2 linked regions of the Solwaraspora sp. WMMA2065 genome follow. Each later gene encodes a partner of the first gene's protein in a complex. Links are inferred from orthologs where the notes say so. Each region holds a gene or a part of one and is shown in the gene's direction. Other genes may lie near its edges. The genes, in order: O7610_RS11440 and rny.

Evidence for each region.
Region 2: O7610_RS11440 (region 1) and rny share a complex: the UniProt entries of both Bacillus subtilis proteins name them as parts of the possible RNA degradosome complex. The link is inferred for Solwaraspora sp. WMMA2065 from one-to-one orthologs.

The regions. Positions count from the first base shown.
Region 1 is NZ_CP128361.1:2,539,190-2,548,913, reverse strand. The notes cover bases 2,762-5,579. They hold O7610_RS11440 (6-phosphofructokinase), read left to right. Parts: upstream 2,762-3,565; coding sequence 3,566-4,594; downstream 4,595-5,579. Other genes in these bases: proC (pyrroline-5-carboxylate reductase), read left to right, coding at 4,727-5,545; O7610_RS11445 (polyadenylate-specific 3'-exoribonuclease AS), read left to right, coding at 2,882-3,388. Also shown: O7610_RS11460 (ATP-binding protein), read right to left, coding at 1-1,337; O7610_RS11455 (hypothetical protein), read left to right, coding at 1,556-1,750; O7610_RS11450 (Crp/Fnr family transcriptional regulator), read right to left, coding at 1,831-2,523; O7610_RS11430 (DUF2203 domain-containing protein), read left to right, coding at 5,932-6,282; O7610_RS11425 (glycosyl hydrolase family 18 protein), read left to right, coding at 6,440-8,053; O7610_RS11420 (ABC transporter ATP-binding protein), read right to left, coding at 8,123-8,923; O7610_RS11415 (ABC transporter permease), read right to left, coding at 8,916-9,724. UniProt on the Bacillus subtilis protein: Catalyzes the phosphorylation of D-fructose 6-phosphate to fructose 1,6-bisphosphate by ATP, the first committing step of glycolysis.
Region 2 is NZ_CP128361.1:387,456-397,275, forward strand. Bases 4,792-7,705 are described here. They hold rny (ribonuclease Y), read left to right. Parts: upstream 4,792-5,316; coding sequence 5,317-7,095; downstream 7,096-7,705. Other genes in these bases: O7610_RS01785 (regulatory protein RecX), read left to right, coding at 4,792-4,799; O7610_RS01795 (amino acid ABC transporter permease), read right to left, coding at 7,132-7,705. Also shown: O7610_RS01760 (aminotransferase class I/II-fold pyridoxal phosphate-dependent enzyme), read left to right, coding at 1-236; O7610_RS01765 (UdgX family uracil-DNA binding protein), read left to right, coding at 308-1,003; O7610_RS01770 (MFS transporter), read left to right, coding at 1,000-2,316; O7610_RS01775 (DUF3046 domain-containing protein), read left to right, coding at 2,327-2,527; recombinase RecA, read left to right, coding at 3,028-4,074; more of O7610_RS01785, read left to right, coding at 4,080-4,791; more of O7610_RS01795, read right to left, coding at 7,706-8,163; O7610_RS01800 (amino acid ABC transporter permease), read right to left, coding at 8,213-8,920; O7610_RS01805 (glutamate ABC transporter substrate-binding protein), read right to left, coding at 9,020-9,820. UniProt on the Bacillus subtilis protein: Endoribonuclease that initiates mRNA decay. Initiates the decay of all SAM-dependent riboswitches, such as yitJ riboswitch. Involved in processing of the gapA operon mRNA, it cleaves between cggR and gapA.

The DNA.
Region 1 (9,724 bases):
AGCAGCTCGACGAAGCGCAGCATCGCCTCGTCGGCCCAGTGCAGGTCCTCGAAGACCAGCACGGTCGGCTGCCGGGCGGCCAGGGCGAGCAGGAAGCGCCGCCACGCCGACTCGGTCTCCTCGGCCGGCAGGTTGCGGTGCGGCAGCCCGACCAGTGGGCGCAGCGCGTCGACCAGCCGGTCCGCCTCCGGCCCGACCAGCCCCTGGACCCCGGCGGCCAGCTTCTGCTCGGCGACGGTGGCCAGGTCGGTGTCGAGGATGCCGGCCTCGGCCTTGACGATGTCGGCGAGCGCGGCGAACGTGACGTTCTCCCCGAACGGCGGGCAGCGCCCGATCCGCCAGGTGACCGGCTGGTCGACCAGGCGTTCGGTGTGCCGCAGCAGCTCCCGGACCAGCCGGCTCTTGCCGATGCCGGCCTGGCCGAGCAACGTGAGCACCTGGGGCCGCTGGTCGCGGATCGACCGGTACAGCGCGTTGACCAGCAACCCCAACTCGTGTTCGCGGTCGATCAGCGGGGTCGCGTCGGTCTGCCGGTCGGCCGGCACCGGACGCAACGGGGCCAGCGCCAGCCACACCTCGGTCGGTGACGACCGTCCGCGCAGCGTCACCGCCGGTTGCGGATCGTAGCGGATGGCCTCCTTGGTCAGCCCGTGCGTGACGCCACACACCAGCAATCCGTCGGTCGGTGCCACCGACTGCATCCGGGATGCGGTGTTGACCACGTCGCCGGCCAGGAACGCCTGGCCACCGTCGCGGGCCGCACCGGTGTCGACCAGCGCCTCGCCGGTGGCCACGCCGATACGGAACCGGAGTCCCTCGCCGGCGGAAGCGGTGAACTCGGTCAGGGCGCGGCGCAGGTCGAGCCCGGCCCGGACGCAGCGCAGGGCGTCGTTCTCGGTGGCCACCGGCGCACCGAACAGCGCCATCACCGCGTCGCCGATGTACTTCTCCACCACCCCGCCGTACTGGCCGACGACCCGACGCGCGATGGAGAAGAAGTTCGTCTGCATCCGCCGGACCTGTTCGGGATCGACCCGTTCCACGTACGGCGTGAAGTTGATCAGGTCGATGAACAGGACGCTGACCCGACGTCGGTCCTCCTGACTCGGCTCGGTCGGCCGTCGGCCGCCCTGCGGCTGCCCGCAGGAGGTGCAGAAGCTCGCGTCGGCCGCCAGCGGGCGTTCGCAGTGCGCGCAGACAGGGATGAGCGCCGTACCGCAGCCGCCGCAGTAGCGGTCGTCGTCGGCCGCGGTCCGGCCACACTTTTCGCACGGGGCAGCGATGCCAGCCTCCTCGCGGGAACGTCGAGTCGGGAGCCTACTGTCGCATCTGGCCACCTGCCCTGGCCAGCGGCTTCGCCTGGCCGGGCGTGGTGGTGCCGGACCCGACCTGCCGGGGTGGCCGGACTCACAGGTCACGGCGGGTGCGTCAGGCCGAGTATCGCCGGTGCGGTCAACTGTCCAAAACCGGGCTGTTGGCTAATGGACAGTCCATCTACGGGTGGTACCGGGCTACATTCATCTGGCCAGATCAGACCGAGCAGGGGAGTCCTGACATGGTGTACGTCAAGTTGGAGCAGGACTGGACGGATCCGTCCGGGGCCAGCCACGGCGCGGGGGAGATGATCGATCTCGACGCCGGCACGCTGGCGAAGTTGCAGGAGGAGGGTGTCGTGGCCGAGGAGTGGATCGGTCCGACCGGGGAGAAGGTCGGCACCAACTGGATCGGCCCGACCAGCAGCCAGCCCTGACGGCGGCAGACGTCAGACCCGGCGGTACGCGCGCCACGCGCGTGCCGCCGGTTTCGTCCTCAGCGGTCGGCCACTCCGGCTCAGCGGTCGGCCATCCCGGCCCGGCGGCGCAGCGCGGCCACGTCGGTCACCACGATCCGCCGACCCTCGGTACGCAGCCAACCTCGGTTGCTGAACGATCCGATCGCCTGGTTGACGCTCTGCCGGGAGCCACCGGCCATCTCCGCCAGTTGGCTCTGGTTCAACTCGATGGTGATCATCGGTGCCTGGCTCTCCCCGGCCAGCCGGACCAGCGTCTTGGCCACCCGACCGGGCAGATCGAGGAAGACGTGATCGGCGTTCTGCTCGGTGAGCCGGCGGATCAGCCCACCGAGCGAGCGCATCACCGCGTCGAGGATGCGCGGGTTGGAGTGCACCAGATCCATGAACGCGCCCCGGGACAACGCCAGCGCGGTGCAGTCCTCGATGGCCTCGGCGGACGCCGACCGGGTCGACGCGTCCAGCAGCGACACCTCGCCGAGCACGTCGGGTGGGCGGACGACGGACAGCACTGCACGTTCGCCGGTCGGCGCGGTGCGGAAGACCGCGACGGCACCCCTCTTGAGCACGATGAGCGATTCGCCCGGGTCGTTCTCGACGAAGAGCAACTGACCCCTGCGGTAGGTGCGGGGTACGGCGGCAGCGATGACCCGTTGCCGGACCTCCGGTTCGAGCCCGGCGAACATGTCCACGCCGGTGAGCGCGTCACCCGGCTCCGGCAGGCGCATCTCCACGGTCCAACCCCTCCCCACCAAGGGCACCATCCCACCGGGGGCACCATCGTGCCCGTCCGGGGTGCATCACCCGACCCAGGCGAACATGAAATAGATACCGTTCGGACAACGGTGTCAACATCAGATCATGGCTGCCGTGTCGCGTGGTGTACACCCCCACAATCATTTCTGTGACAGTCCTGTGCCCGACAAACCGGCAGGCTAGCGGCCAGATCCACCGGCGGGTGGGGGCCGACACGGGGGCCCGGCGGATCCGGCCGTGGGGATGCGGTACCGGTCGGAGCGAGCTGGTCGACAGCGACGCTCCGGCCGGTACCCCGATGGGGGTCTATTTCCGGTATCGGCGAGGATGGCGGTAATGATCTACCGCTACTTCTACGACTGCGAGTTCATCGAGGACGGGCGCCTCGTCGACCTGGTTTCGATCGGTGTCGTCGACGAGCACGGCCGGGAGTTCTACGCGGTCTCTACCGAGTTCGACGGTGCCCGGGCGGTGCCGTGGGTGCGTCGTCACGTGCTCGACAAGCTGCCGTCACCGGCCGATCCGGCCTGGCGGTCCCGGTCACGGATCCGCGACGACCTGTACGCCTTCCTGGTCGCGCCGCTGCGCGACGGTTCGGCCACCGAGTTGGAGCTGTGGGCCTGGTACGCCGCGTACGACCATGTGGCGCTGGCCCAGTTGTGGGGGGCCATGCCGGCCCTGCCCCGGGAGATCCCCCGGTTCACCAAGGACCTGCGGCAGCGGTGGGACGACGTCGGTCGGCCGGATCTGCCGGCGTCGGCCGCCGACCGGCACGACGCGCTCGTCGACGCACGCCACAATCTCGCCCGCTGGCAGGTGATCTGCCGGGCGTACCTGCGGTGACCGGGCCACCGACGGTCCGGTGATCCTCGGGGTCTGCTCGCCCGGTCGCTGGCCGGGCCGATAAAGTGCGCACTGACGGCCCGCCCCGGGCCGGCAATGATGCCGACGGTCTGACCGGACTTCGTTCCTGGGGCTCGAGTGGGTCTACCGCACAGTTTCCTGGAGGATGAGCGGATCATGCGTATCGGCGTGCTCACCGGCGGCGGCGACTGCCCCGGCCTGAACGCAGTGATCAGGGCGGTGGTGCGCAAGGGCGTCGCCAGCTACGGTCACGAGTTCATCGGATTCCGCGACGGCTGGCGCGGACCGCTGGAGGGGCTGAGCCGGCCTCTCGGTATCGACGAGGTACGGGGCATCCTGCCCCGGGGTGGCACCATCCTCGGTTCGTCCCGGACCAACCCGTTCAAGATCGACGGCGGGGTCGAGCGGATCAAGGAGAACCTGGCGTCCCAGGGCGTGGACGCCCTGGTAGCGATCGGCGGCGAGGACACCCTCGGCGTCGCCACCAAGCTGCACGAACTCGGCGTCCAGGTGGTCGGCGTGCCGAAGACGATCGACAACGACCTCGGCGCCACCGACTACACCTTCGGCTTCGACACCGCGGTCAACATCGCGATGGAGGCCATCGACCGGCTGCACACCACCGCCGAGAGCCACCACCGCACCCTGGTGGTCGAGGTCATGGGTCGGCATGCCGGCTGGATCGCGCTGCACGCCGGACTCGCCGGCGGGGCGAACGTGATCCTGCTGCCGGAGCGCGAGTTCGACGTCGAGCAGGTCGCCACCTACGTCGAGAAGCGCTTTCAGAAGCAGTACGCCCCGATCGTGGTGGTCGCCGAGGGCGCCCACCCGATGGAGGGCCAGATGGTCCTGCAGAACAAGGAGCTTGACTCCTTCGGCCACGTCCGACTCGGCGGCATCGGCCAGTGGCTCGCCGAGCAGCTGGAGGCCAAGACGGGCAAGGAGGCCCGGACCGTCGTGCTGGGGCACATCCAGCGCGGCGGCACCCCCACCGCCTTCGACCGGGTGCTCGCCACCCGGCTCGGCCTGCACGCCATCGACGCCGCCAACGACGGAGACTGGGGCAAGATGGTCGGTATCCGGGGGACCGACATCGTCCGGGTGCCGTTGGCCGAGGCGACCCGGGAGCTCAAGACCGTGCCACTGGAGCGCTACACCGAGGCCGAGGTCTTCTTCGGCAGCTGACGACCGATTTCGGGCCGGGATGGGCGGCTCTCGCCAGGGCGCCGCTCCGCCCGGTCCGGCGCGGTTCGGTTCGGTCCGGTTCTGGTTCGTCGCGGTTCGGTTCGGACCGGTTCGAGAGAGGATGACGTACGGATGTCTCCCGGCGCGCACAAGGTGGCCGTGATCGGTGCCGGCAAGATCGGCGAACTGGTCCTCTCCGGCCTGTTGCGGGCCGGCTGGCCGGCCGATCAACTGCTGGCCACGACCCGGCGGCGGGAGCGGGCCGAGGACGTCGCGGTGCGCTACGGCGTGTCGGTGGTGGACAACCACACCGCAGTGGCCGAGGCGGAGGTGCTGGCCGTGGCGGTCAAGCCGCAGGACGCCGCCACCCTGCTGGACCAGATCGGCCCCAAGGTGCCGGCGGACAAGCTGGTCGTTTCGCTCTGCGCGGGCCTGCCGACCGAGTTCTTCGCCCGCCGGCTACCGGACGGCACCCCGGTGGTACGGGTGATGACCAACACCCCGGCGCTGGTGGACCAGGCGATGACCGCCATTTCCGCTGGCCGGCACGCCACCGCCGCGCATCTGGCCCTCGCCGAGGAGATGTTCCAGCCGCTCGGTGTCACGATCCGGGTGCCGGAGACCCAGCAGGACGCGGTCACCGCGTTGTCCGGTTCCGGCCCGGCCTATTTCTACCTGCTGGTCGAGGCGATGATCGACGCCGGAATTCTGCTCGGGCTGCCCCGCCAGGTGGCGCACGACCTGATCGTGCAGACGGCGATCGGTTCGGCGGTGATGCTGCGGGACTCCGGCGAGCATCCGGTCAAGCTGCGCGAGGCCGTCACCTCGCCGGCCGGCACCACCATCTCGGCCATCCGCGAGCTGGAGAACCACGGGGTCCGGGCGGCGCTGCTCGCCGCCCTGGAAGCGGCCCGCGACCGTGCTCGGGAGTTGGCCGCGCAGCACGGCTGAGGTATTCATTCACGCTCACCCTCTTCCGCTGAACGTGTCGGTGTGGCTACCGTTTGCGACATAGGTGGTCGTAGGTGGCTCGACGGGAATGAAGCCCGCCGGAGCTGAGCGACCGCCGCACCGGCGTCGTGTCGTGACTTCCCCTGCGGCGACGTCGACAGCCGGCCCTGGCTGCCCCCCTGCGGCCGGCTGCCGGGCGCGTTCCGCCGACGCGCCCAGTGCCGCCGCCGGCGCACGGCGACCGGCGGCGGCCCGGGGCAGCCGTCCGGGTCAGTGGCCGTGCCGGGCGGTCAGGCCGCAGTCCGGCGGCCTTGTGTAACGGTCGGCCGCAGTCCTCCGGTGACCGGTCGACCCACGAAGAGTGGTGATGGACCATACTGGAGAACGTGTTCACCCTCGCCCAGGCACGCCACCTGATGGCAACCCTCCGTCCACGGATCGACGAGTTGGTCCTGCTCCGCGCTGACCTGGCTGAGTTGCGGGCGGATCTGGCGGCCGGATCGGACAGCCCGCACGGCGGTCTGGCCGAGGTGAAAGGGCTGGAAGCGCGGATCTACGGGATTCTCGACGAGCTGAACGAGCAGGAGATCCAGGTCAAGAGCGTCGCCCCGGTGCTGCTCGACTTCCCGGGCGAGCTGGACGACCGTCCGGTCCTGTGGTGCTGGCTGGAGGGCGACGGCGAGATCCGCTGGTACCACCGCCTGGAGTGCGGGTTCTCCGGCCGCCGCCGGATCTGAGCCCCGGGTTCGTCCCGCGCGGTCCCCGCTGCTGTCGGGATGACACCTGGTCGAGTCGCAGCCATCGAGATATCGACATCTTGACGAACTGGTCGATGTGTGAGTAGCGTCTCAGGCACTTTATGGAAAGTTTCCTAACTAAATGGGGAGACGCCTGATGAGAAGATCACTGCGCCGCGCCGTCTGGGCCGGGGCGCTGGCCGTGGTGACGGCTGCGGCGGCGGTGCCGGTCACTGCGGCGTTCGGCGCCGGCACCATCTCCGCCAGCTTCGTCGCCAGCTCCGACTGGGGTACCGGCCACGAGGTCCGGGTGACGGTCGCCAACGGCTCCGACGCCACCGTCGGCACCTGGCGGATCGAGTTCGACCTGCCGGCCGGTACCACCATCAGCAGCTTCTGGGACGCCGAGGTGACGCGCAGCGGCAACCGGTACACCGCGGTGAAGAAGAGCTGGGCCGGTGGTCTCGCGCCAGGAGCCTCGTTCAGCTGGGGATACATCGGCACCGGCGCCTTCCGGGCACCGCAGAACTGCACCATCAACGGGGTCTCCTGCGCAGGCGGCCCGGCCCCGACCACCGCGCCACCTCCGACGACGGCGCCGCCTACCACCGCGCCGCCTACCACGCCACCGCCGACGACTCCGCCCCCGCCGCCCGGTGGGCAGAAGGTGGTCGGCTACTTCACCCAGTGGGGGGTCTACGCCCGCAACTACCACGTGCGCAACATCCACACGAGTGGGTCGGCGTCGAAGATGACTCACATCATGTACGCCTTCGGCAACACCGCCGGTGGGCGCTGCGCCATCGGGGACAGCTACGCCGATTACGAGAAGGCGTACACCGCCGCGGACAGCGTCGACGGGGTCGCCGACACCTGGGACCAGCCGTTGCGGGGCAACTTCAATCAGCTGCGCAAGCTCAAGGCGATGTATCCGCACCTGAAGGTGATCTGGTCGTTCGGCGGCTGGACCTGGTCCGGCGGCTTCACCCAGGCCGCGCAGAACCCGGCCGCGTTCGCCGAGTCCTGCTACAACCTGGTCGAGGACCCGCGCTGGGCGGACGTGTTCGACGGTATCGACATCGACTGGGAGTACCCCAACGCCTGCGGCCTGACCTGCGACTCCAGCGGTCCTGCGGCATTCCGGAACCTGATCTCGGCACTGCGTGACCGGTTCGGGTCGAGCGCGCTGGTGACCGCGGCGATCACCGCGGACGGCAGCAACGGCGGCAAGATCGACGCGGCCGACTACGCCGGAGCGGTCGGCGACCTGAACTGGATCATGCCGATGACGTACGACTACTTCGGTGCCTTCAACGCGCAGGGACCGACCGCCCCGCACTCGCCCCTGACCTCGTACCCGGGAATCCCGCAGCAGGGCTTCTGGTCGGACGCGGCGATTCAGAAGCTGAAGAGCAAGGGCATCCCGGCGAACAAGCTGCTGCTCGGCATCGGCTTCTACGGTCGGGGCTGGAGCGGCGTCAGCCAGAGCGCTCCGGGGGGCACCGCCACCGGTCCGGCGCCGGGCACCTACGAGCAGGGCATCGAGGACTACAAGGTGCTCAAGAACACCTGTCCGGCGACCGGCACCGTCGGCGGCACCGCGTACGCCAAGTGCGGCAACAACTGGTGGAGCTACGACACCCCGGCCACCATCGGCGGCAAGATGAACTACGCCAAGGGGCAGGGCCTCGGCGGGGCGTTCTTCTGGGAGTTGTCCGGCGACACCGGCAACGGTGAACTGGTCAGCGCGATCCGCACCGGTCTCGGCTGAGGCTGAAACCACCACCCGCACGGGTGTCCGGGGGCGGCGGGTACGCCGCCCCCGGACACCCGGCTCGGGTCACCTGCGGTTGGCGTACTCCTGGTAGGCCTTGACCACCTCGGTGCTCGGCCCGTCCATGCGGATCACGCCGGACTCCAGCCAGATACTGCGCTCACAGGTGTCCAGAATCGACTTGTTGCTGTGGCTGACCAGGAAGACGGTCCCGGCCTCGGCCCGCAGCTCACGGACCCGTTCCTCGCTGCGCCGCTGGAACGCGGCGTCGCCGGTGGCCAGCGCCTCGTCGATCATCAGCACATCGTGGCTCTTCGCGGCGGCGATCGAGAACCGCAGTCGGGCCGCCATACCCGACGAGTAGGTCCGCATCGGCAGCGACGCGAAGTCGTCCCGCTCGTTGATGCCGGAGAACTGCACGATCCCGTCGTACTTCGCCCGCACCTCCGCCGGGCTCATCCCCATCGCCAGGCAGCCGAGCACCACGTTGCGTTCGCCGGTCAGGTCGTTCATCAGAGCGGCGTTCACCCCGAGCAGGGACGGCTGGCCCTGGGTGTATACCTTGCCCCGGCGCGGCGGCAGCAGGCCGGCCACCGCGCGCAGCAGGGTCGATTTGCCGGAGCCGTTGCTGCCGATCAGCCCGATCGCCTCGCCGCGGTGCGCCACGAAGCTGACGCCGCGGATGGCGTGCACCTCGCGTACCGTCGGGGCCTGCTTGCGGGTCGCGATCCGCCGCAGCGCCGCGACGGGGCTGTTGCGCCCGCCGCCGCCGGTGTTGATCCGGTAGACGACGTGCAGGTTGTCGACGATCACGGTGGGCACCCGGGTGTCGGCCCCGGAAGCCGGTGCGTCCAGCAGGTCAGCCACGGCCGTACTCCTCCTCCGCGCGCCAGAAGTAGATGAAGCCCACCACACCCATCAGCACGGCCCAGCCGCCGGCCGCCGGCCACAGGTACCCGGGCGGGCTGCCCATCGAATCCATCAACGCGTAGCGGACCAGGTCGATGTATACCGCCATCGGGTTGAACTGCAGCACGGTGACCACCCAGCCGGGCAGGTCGCCGGTGAACCGGTCGATGCTGTAGAACACGCCGGACGAGTACAGCCAGGTCCGCATCACGAACGGCAGCAGTTGGGAGAGGTCACTGGTGCGGGCCGCCCAGCGGGCCACCATCATGGCCAGCCCGCCGCTGAACAGCGTCTGCAGCAGCAACGCCGGGATCAGCAGCAGCCAGCTGAGGTCGATCCACTCACCGGTGGCCAGCATGATCACCGCCAGCACGGCCATCGACGGGGCGAGTTGCTGCAACTGCACCAGCACCGAGGTCAACGGCAGGCTGGCCCGGGGGAAGTGCACCGCCCGGATCAGGTTCATGTTGTCGCCGATCGACCGGGCCGAGGTGGTCACCGCCTGCTGGGTGAAGGTGAAGATGAAGATCCCGGTGCAGAGGTACGCGATGTAGTTGTCGATGCCGCGGTCGGTGCCCAGCAGCAGCCCGAAGACCAGGAAGTAGACCCCGGCGTTGGCCAGCGGGGTGATCACCTGCCAGATCTGACCCAGCCGGGCGTTGGTGTACATGGCGATCAGCCGGGCGTTGGAGTACGCCCAGATGAAGTGCCGCCGCGACCACAACTGCTTGACGTAGGCACCCAGCGACGGGCGGGCAC
Region 2 (9,820 bases), 2.2 Mb from region 1 along the record:
CCAGCCACGGCGGCAGCGGGATCAACGTCTGGGTGCCGGTGACGGACGAGACCCACGTGGTGGCCGCGCTGCAGGCGGCCGGATTCACCGTCTCCACCGGAGCCCGCTACCGGCTACGCAGCGCGCCGGGTATCAGGATCACCGTCAGCGGGCTCGACGAGCACCGGGCCGGCGAGCTCGCCGCGGCGGTGCGCGACGCGCTGCGCCCAGCAGGACTCACCGGGGTCGGCAGGTGAGGTACGCGGGCCGCACTCGGACCGGTCAACCCAGGCGCTCCGGTCAATCCGCAACCGGGTAGGAAGGACTTGTGACCGTGCACGAAACCACCGCCGGAGCCGATGGGTACGTCCCCACCGGTGCCCGTAGCCTCGCCGACCTGCGCGCTGCCGCCCCCAGTTGCCAGGGCTGCGAACTGCACCAGCCCGCCAGCCAGGTGGTCTTCGGCCGGGGCAACCCCGATGCCCGGGTGGTGATGGTCGGCGAGCAGCCCGGGGACGTCGAGGACCGCCAGGGGCTGCCGTTCGTCGGCCCGGCCGGCCGGCTGCTGCGCCGGGCGGTGGACGACGCCGGGATCCCGGTCGACCAGATCTATCTGACCAACGCGGTGAAGCACTTCCGCTTCGTGTCGCGCGGCGGTCGACGGATCCACCAGACCCCGGACCGGGCGCACATCGTGGCCTGCCGGCCATGGTTGGTTGCCGAGTTCGCGATGCTGCGCCCGGACGTCGTCGTGGTGCTCGGCGCGACCGCGGCCCGGGCACTGCTCGGCCCGGCGTTCCGGGTGACCCGCTCGCGTGGCGTACCGTTGCCGTGGCCTGCCTCGGCCGAACGGGCCGAGGAGTTTCCGGTGGGTCCGGCGCAACTGGTGGCCACCATCCATCCCTCTGCGGTGCTGCGTGCCGACGCCCAGCAGATCGCCTTCCGAGGGCTGGTCACCGACCTCGGCGTCGCCCGCAGACTGCTCGCCGATCGGGGCAGCCCGACCCAGGCGGTACGCCGATGACCGCGCTCACTGCACCGTCGTCGGTGACCGACCCGCCGCCATCCGGTGACGTCACCCGCATCCAACGCCGTACGCTGCGGCTGCTCGCCGGTACCCAGATGATCGGCGGCGTAGGCGTCACCATCGGGATCTCGGTCGGTGGCCTGCTCGCCGCCGAGCTCGGCGGGGTGGCCGTCTCCGGCCTGGCGCAGAGCGCCGCAGTGGTCGGCGGGGCGCTGCTCGCCGTACCCGTGGTCCGGATCATGAACGGGCACGGCCGCCGACCCGGTCTGGTCTTCGCCTACCTGACGGGTGCGACCGGGGCGGTGCTGGTGGTGGCCGCCGCCGCGGGGCGCTGGGTGCCGCTGCTGTTCGTCGGCATGGTCCTGTTCGGCGGGGCGACGACTGCCGGGCTGCAGGCCCGGTACGCGGCGGTCGACCTCACCGAGCCGCGTCGTCGGGGCCGGCAGCTGTCGCTGGTGGTCTGGGCGACCACGGTCGGCGCGGTGACCGCCCCCAACCTGGCCGGGCTGGCCGACCGGTCGGCCAGCGGGGTCGGGCTGCCGCCGCTGGCCGGCCCGTTCGCCGTCAGTACGCTGGCGTTCCTGCTGGCCGCGCTGCTGGTGCTGGTGTTGTTGCGACCGGATCCGCTGCTGACCGCCCGGCGGATCGCCGGCCCCGCTGCGGCGACCGCCCCGGTGCAGTCCGGCCGGGCTTCGCAGGCCAGGTCCGGCCGAGGCCTGCGGGCCGCGTTCGTGGTGGTAGCCGCCCGGCCCGCCGCGCGGCTCGGGGTCTGCGCCGTCGCAGTCGGCCACCTGGTGATGGTCGGGGTGATGGCGATGACGCCGGTCCACATCGGGATGGGGCACACCGGCGGTGATCTGTTGCGCACCGTCGGGCTGGTGCTGAGCCTGCACATCGCCGGGATGTACGCGCTGTCGCCGGTGGTAGGTTGGCTCACCGACCGGGCCGGTCGCCGGCCGGTGATCGTCGGTGGGGTCGGGCTGCTGCTGGCCGCGTGTGCCGTGGCGGGCACCGCCGGCCACGACCCGGTACGCCTGGTGATCGGGCTGGTGCTGCTCGGGCTCGGCTGGTCGGGCACCATGGTCGCGGGCTCGACCCTGCTGTCGGAGTCGGTGCCGGTCGACGTCCGTCCGTCGGTGCAAGGCCTGTCGGACCTGGTGATGGGTCTGGCCGGCGCGTTCGCCGGCGGGGTCAGCGGAATCATCGTCGGGCTGTCCGGTTACGGCGTCCTGACGTTGCTGTCGGCGCTGGCCACGGTGCCGCTGCTGGGGTTGGTGCTGCGCCCGGTGCCGGCTCCGTCGAAGCAGTAAGGAGGCAGGGATGCGGTTGACGGACTTCTGGGGCCGGTTGGACGAGGCGTTCGGGCCGGCGTACGCCCGCAGTATCGCCACCGATCAGGTACTGGCCCAGTTGGGTGGGCGCACCATCGCCCAGGCACTGGCGGCGGGTGAGGAGACGGCGGTGGTCTGGCGGGCGGTCTGCGCCGCGTATCCCGACCGGGTCCCTGGCCGGTTGCGCTGATCGCGAGCCGGTCGAGCTGGGATTCACGACCTGTTGATTACGGTACGCCTCAGTCAATGCGCATAGTGTCACTGTCCCGGTTGTCGGGTGTTGGTTGGGCTCTGATGTCACCGGTGCATCAGAGCACCGGTGACATCAGAACTGGAAGTGTCTCGGGGCAACCGGAGTCGGCCTGTGTGTCGCGCGTCGCTTGTCGGGTCGGTCGTACTCCTGTCGGCTGGTCGTGCCTCCGCTTGACGGGGTACCTCTGCTTGGCGGGCGTGCGTTCGCGTAGCTGAATTCACTCTTTGCGGTCCAATGGATGCTTTGGGTGGTGAAACTCGTGGGCGTGTCTGGTTTTCCACTCGTACATCTGTTCGGCTATTGTCCACAGCTAGGTGCTCATCCACAGGTTGCGGCCCGTCGGCTGTTTTCTGTCGGACCCAGCGCCTAGCGTGACCCGGGTGACGAGAAGCTCGGCCAGGACGCCTGGGAAGTCGGCGAACGTAGGGGTGGCAGCAATGGCGGCAGTGCCAGACAAGGAAAAGGCGCTCGATCTGGCGCTGGCTCAGATCGACAAACAGTTCGGCAAGGGCTCGGTGATGCGGCTGGGCGAGCGGCCGGTGATCCAGACCGCAGTGATCCCCACCGGCTCCATCGCGCTCGACGTTGCACTCGGCGTCGGCGGCCTGCCCCGGGGTCGGGTGGTCGAGGTCTACGGCCCGGAGAGCAGCGGTAAGACCACGGTCGCCCTGCACGCGGTGGCCAACGCCCAGCGTTCCGGCGGCATCGCGGCGTTCATCGACGCCGAGCACGCGCTCGACCCTGACTACGCCAGGGCGCTCGGCGTGGACACCGACGCCATGCTGGTCTCCCAGCCGGACACCGGTGAGCAGGCGCTGGAGATCGCCGACATGCTGATCCGCTCCGGCGCGCTGGACATTATCGTGATCGACTCGGTCGCGGCCCTGGTGCCCCGTGCCGAGATCGAGGGCGAGATGGGGGACAGCCACGTCGGTCTGCAGGCCCGGCTGATGAGCCAGGCGCTGCGCAAGATCACCGGTGTGCTGAACAGCACCGGCACCACCGCGATCTTCATCAACCAGCTGCGGGAGAAGATCGGCGTGATGTTCGGCTCGCCGGAGACCACCACCGGTGGCCGGGCGCTGAAGTTCTACGCCTCGGTGCGGCTCGACGTGCGACGGATCGAGAGCCTCAAGGACGGCACCGACGTGGTCGGCAACCGGACCCGGGTCAAGGTCGTCAAGAACAAGGTCTCCGCGCCGTTCAAGCAGGCCGAGTTCGACATCATGTACGGCAAGGGCATCTCCCGGGAGGGCTCGCTGATCGACGTCGGCGTCGAGCAGTCGATCATCCGCAAGTCCGGTGCCTGGTACACCTACGAGGGCGACCAACTCGGTCAGGGCAAGGAGAAGGCCCGGGAGTTCCTCCGGGAGAATCCGGACGTGGCGGCTGAGATCGAGAAGAAGATCCTGGAGAAGCTCGGCGTCGGCGCGCTCGGTGCCGACGAGGCCGGCGGGCCCGAGCTGCCGCCGGTCGACTTCTGATCCGGATGGCCGGGCGACGACGCGGCGCACGGACGGGCCGGGGCTGGGATGCGGCTCCGCCCCGTCCACGCGCCTCCCGTGCCGGCCGCAGCCGGCCGGCCGACCCCACCGCCGGGTTCGCAGACCCCACCGCTGAGCGCGACGGCCGCACCACCGGGTCCGCCGCGGTCGGCGGTGGGCAGCCGGTGGACGAGGCGCAGCAGGCCCGCGACATCTGTCTGCGACAGCTCGCCGTCCGCCCTCGGACTCGGGCGGAGCTCGCCGCAGTGCTGCGGCGACGCGGCATCTCCGAGGCCACGGCCAGTTCGGTCCTCGACCGGTACGACGAGGTCGGGATGATCGATGACGCGGCGTTCGCCCAAGCCTGGGTGACCAGCCGGCACCACGGTCGAGGGCTGGCCCGGCGCAACCTCGCCGCCGAGTTGCGTCAGCGTGGCGTGGATCCACAGACTGCCCGGGACGCGCTGGACGGGCTGGACGAGTCGACCGAGCGGGCCACCGCGACGGAGCTTGTCGAGCGCAAGCTGCGTACCGCCCGGGGTGCTCCGGACGTGGTGTTCCGACGGTTGGTCGCGATGCTTGCCCGCAAGGGTTACTCGGCGGGGGTAGCTGTGCCGGTGGTCCGGGAGGCACTGGCCGTCCGGTCCGCCGAGGCCGCCCAGTTCACCGACGCGGTGGATGCCGAGGCACTGATCGGCGAGGTTCCCGACCCGGATGCTGAGTAGCCCTGGTCCACCTGACGGGACACCATCCCCTGCGGGATGCGCCAAATTTCCGACTCATCCCGGCGCGTCCTGAGCGCGATATGCTGCCTGTGAGTGGGCCGATGCCCTACGTTCCGTTGTCGGTCTGATCATGACTTCTTGACCGAACGGCCCCTCGCGACCTAGCCTCGCGTTACAGACGAACAACCGACCCGTCGCAGGCTAACCGCACAACATAGATCGCATAACAGTACGGCATCACTTCGCAGCAGCAGTTCAGTAGCCAGACATGCCGCAACCGGACAGGCCGGTCCGGCGGCGACAGCACGCACAACGGCCGCTTTCGCCGTGATCGTGCCCGCACCCACGTCGGTGCTGTCTGGTCGTTGGTCAGCCGCCACGGTCGGGTGTTCCCATAGCCGTGGCCGGCGCCGGAGCGAGAAGCCTCCGGGAAGGCCGACGGCGGACTGGAGGCGGTCGTGGCGCAGCGCAGGAAGCCGGCGGGACACGCGAGTGTCGGTAGGCTCGGAGGGTCGGCATGACCGGGCTGGAGTGGATGCTCTTCGCCGCGGTCGTCGTGCTCGCCGGCCTGGTGCTCGCCGGCCTCGCGCTCGGTGCCCGCACGCTGCGCCGGCTCACCACACCGGCGGCCGCGACGCCGGTTGAGGAGGACCCGGCTTTCGTCGCCGCCCGCGACCGGCAGGAACGCTCCCTCGCCGCGCTGCGTACCGCGGCCGACGAGGCGTCCTCCGCCGTCGAGCAGGCCAAGGCCGCCGCCGCTGCGGCCCGTACCGACGCCGCCGCCGCCAAGGCCGAAGCGACCGCCGCCCGGGCCGAGGCCCGTCGAGTGCTCGACGCCGCCCGGGCCGAGGCGGACACCATCCTGGAGCGGGCCCACCGGCAGGCCGAGACCGAAGCCGAGCAGGTCCGGGCAGCGGCCCGGCGCAGCGGCGAGCGGGAGATCGCGATGCTCTCCCGGGCCGTCAAGGAGCAGTCCGCCGAGCTGGACCGGCGCGGCCAGCGGATGGACGAGCGGGAACGTCAGCACGCCGAGGAAGCCGACCGGGTCGCCGAGCGGGACCGCCGGTTGACTGCCACCGCCGCCGAACTCGCCGAGCGCAAGGCAGCCCTGGCCGCCCGGGAGGCGGACCTGACGGCCGCCGAGGAGCGATGGCAGCGCGAGCTGGAGCGGGTCGCCGGGCTGACCGCCGAGGCGGCCCGGGGTGAGCTCGTTGAAGCGATCGAGGGCCAGGCCAAACGGGAGGCGGCAATCCTGGTCCGCGACATCGAGGCCGACGCCCGCAACACCGCTGACCAGCGGGCCCGGCACATCGTGGTGGACGCCATCCAGCGGGTCGCCAGCGAACAGACCGCGGAGAGCGTGGTCAGCGTCCTGCATCTGCCCGGCGACGAGATGAAGGGCCGGATCATCGGGCGCGAAGGCCGCAACATCCGGGCGTTCGAGTCCGTCACCGGGGTCAATTTGATCATCGACGACACACCCGAGGCGGTCCTGCTGTCCTGCTTCGACCCGGTACGCCGGGAGACCGGCCGGCTCACCCTGGAGAAACTGGTGCTCGACGGCCGGATTCATCCGCACCGGATCGAGGAGGTCTTCGAGACCGCCCGGCAGGAGGTGGAGCAGCTGTGCCACCGGGCTGCCGAGGAGGCGCTCGTCGACGTCGGCATCACCGAGATCCACCCTGAGCTGGCCACCCTGCTGGGCCGGCTGCGCTACCGGACCTCGTACGGCCAGAACGTGCTCAAGCATCTGGTGGAGACCGCGCACATCGCCGGGGTGATGGCCGCCGAGCTGCGTCTGGACGTCCCGCTGATCAAGCGGTGCGCGTTCCTGCACGACATCGGCAAGGCGCTCACCCACGAGGTCGAGGGCAGTCATGCGCTGATCGGCGCCGACCTGGCCCGCAAGTACGGCGAATCCGAAGAGGTGGTGCACGCTATCGAGGCACACCACAACGAGGTGCCGCCGCAGACCGTCGAGGCGGTGCTCACCCAGGCCTCCGACGCGTGCTCCGGTGGTCGTCCCGGCGCGCGGCGGGAAAGCCTGGAGGCGTACGTCAAGCGGCTGGAGCGAATCGAGGAGATCGCCGCCGGCAAGATCGGCGTGGAGAAGGTCTTCGCCATGCAGGCCGGCCGGGAGATCCGGGTGATGGTCAAGCCGGACGACGTGGACGACATCGGTGCCGCGGTGCTGGCCCGCGACGTGGCCAAGCAGATCGAGGAGGAGCTGACCTACCCGGGGCAGATCCGGGTGACCGTGGTCCGCGAGTCCCGGGTCACCGAGATCGCCCGTTGACCGGCCGGACGGCCGGTCAACGGGCGGGCCGTCCGGTTAGCTGCTGCCTGACGTAGCCGTGCCGCCGGTAGTGGCGCTGCCGCCGGTGCCGGCCGCAGTCTGTTGGCCGGCCACCGTCGACGCCGGTGCCGCCGGCGGCTGGGGTGTGGCGCTGGTCCGCCGGCCCTGAGCCAGCCGCCGCTGCACCGACTCGGCGAGCTTGGACAGCGCGTAGTTGACCGCGATGAACAGCACCCCGATCACCAGATACACCTGGATCGGGTTACGCAGGTTCTGGATGATCGTCCGGCCGACCAGCAGCGTCTCCTGGTAGCCGATGATGAAGCCCAACGAGGTGTCCTTGAGCACCACGATCAGCTGGCTGATCAGAGCCGGCAGCATGATCCGGAACGCCTGTGGCAGCAGGATCATCCGGGTGGTCTGGAACGACGTCAGCCCGATCGCGGCGGCCGACTCGCGCTGCCCCGACGGCAGACCCTCCATCCCGGAGCGCAGGATCTCGGCGATCACCACGCCGTTGTAGATGGTCAGACCCAGCACCAGGTACGGCAGCATCTCGTGGCCGAACGGGAGGACGATCTCCAGGCCGAGGTCCGGCAGGCCCCGGGCGACGAAGAAGATCGTGATCACCACCGGCAGGCCGCGGAACACCTCGACGCAGAACCGGGTCACCAGGTTCAGCAGCCAGCTCAGCGCCCGCAACGCCAGCGCGAACGAGGTGGCGAGCCCGGTGAACCGGCGGCGCAGCAGCGCCTTCAGCTGGATCCGCAGCACCGCCAGCGCGGTGCCGAACAGCAACGACAGCGCGATCGCCAGGCCGGCGGCGGTCAGCGTGGCGGTGACCCCCTCGCCGAGCAGTGTCCAGACCTGACCGAACACCTCGTTGCCGGGGTCGATCAGTGGACCCCACTTCTCCATGGTGAACTGTTCGCGTTCGGCCAGCGGCCGGTAGACCAGGAAGTACCCGGCGGTGACGGCGGCGAGGGCCGACAGCACGCTGACGATCAGCGTGACCCGTCGGGCCCGTGGTCCGGGGGCGTCGTACAACACGCTCTGCTGCTGGCTCATGGCGTGGTTCCTCCGGTGACGGCTGCGGCGCTCGCGGGGGACGGGGCGGTCATCTGGCCACCGCCCGGTGGGCCTCGACCCGGTCGAGCAGCAGCCCGAGCGGCACGGTCATGATCAGGAAGCCGATCGAGATGCCGACGAAGACCGGGATGATCGGCTCGCCGAGGGCGCTGGTCAGGTTCTGCGCCGAGTTGGACAGGTCACCGACCACCCCGAAGAAGCCGGCCAGCGCCGAATTCTTGATCATGGCGATGATGACGCTGCCCAGCGGGACGATCGCGGCCTTCCACGCCTGGGGGAGTACCACGTACCGCAGGTTCTGGGTGAAGGTCAGGCCGATCGCGCGGGCGGCCTCCGCCTGACCGGGCGGCACCGCGTTGATCCCGCTGCGGATCGCCTCGCAGACGAACGCACCGGTGTAGACGCTCAGCGCGATGATCGCGAACCGGAAGTACGGCAGGTCGATGCCGAGCCGGCTGAACACGATGCTCAGCCCGGGGATCCGCAGGAAGTCGGCGTTCGACCCGAGTGCGGGCAACCCGAAGGCCGAGAAGAACATCACGACGGTCAGCGGCACGTTGCGCAGCACCGTCACGTACGCCCCGCCGAGCCAGCGTAGCGGCGGCACCGGTGAGATCCGCAGGATCGCGACGAGCGTGCCGATCAGCAGCGCGCCGGTCGCGGACAGCAGACACAGCTGCAGGGTGAGCCAGAAACCTCCGACGAAGACGTCGAAGTGGTCGACGAGCACTCTCACACGAAAGACCCTTCTGCGAACCGTCCACCTGGGCGACCGGCCGGCCCGGAGCTGACTGCGCCGGGCCGGCCGGGATCGATCAGGGGCGACCTTCGACGGTCAGTAGCGGTCGACCGCGGGACCGGTCGGGGTGTTGTCGTCGAAGGCACCTGCGGTGGACTCCCACGCCGCGGCGTACGAGCCGTCGTCGTAGATCTTCTCCAGGGTGTCGTTGATGAAGTCGCGGAACGCGTCGTCGCCCTTCTTCACCCCGATGCCGTACGGCTCCTCGGTGAACTGCTCACCGGCCAGCTTGAAGTCGCCCTCGTTGTCGGCGATGAAGCCGAGCAGGATCACGTTGTCCGTGGTGACCGCGTCGACCTGACCGCCGCGCAGCGCGTCCACACACTTCTCGTAGACGTCGAAGAGCACCAGCTGCTCGCCGACATCCGCCAGGTACTCCTGGATGTTCTCCGCCGGCGTCGAACCCTGCACCGAGCAGATCTTCTTGTCCCCGGCCTCGAACGACTCCGGCCCGGTGATCGACTCGTCGTCGGCGCGGACCATGATGTGCTGGCCGGCGACGTAGTACGGGCCGGCGAAGTCGATCCGCTCCTTGCGGGTGGGGTTGATCGTGTAAGTGGCAACCACGATGTCGACCCGGTCCTGCTCCAGCAGCTCCTCGCGGACCGCGGACGGCGCCTCGACGTACTCGATGTCGTCGGCGGCGATGCCCAGCTCGGCCGCGATCAGCTTGGCGATCTCGACGTCGAAGCCGGCCGGCTCACCGTCGAGGCCCAGCTTACCGAAGCCGGGCTGGTCGAACTTGGTGCCGACGGTCATGGTGCCGGCCTCGCTCAGCTCGGCCATCGTGGTACCGGCCTCGAAGCTCGGCGTCGCCACGTCGGGGTTCTCACTGCC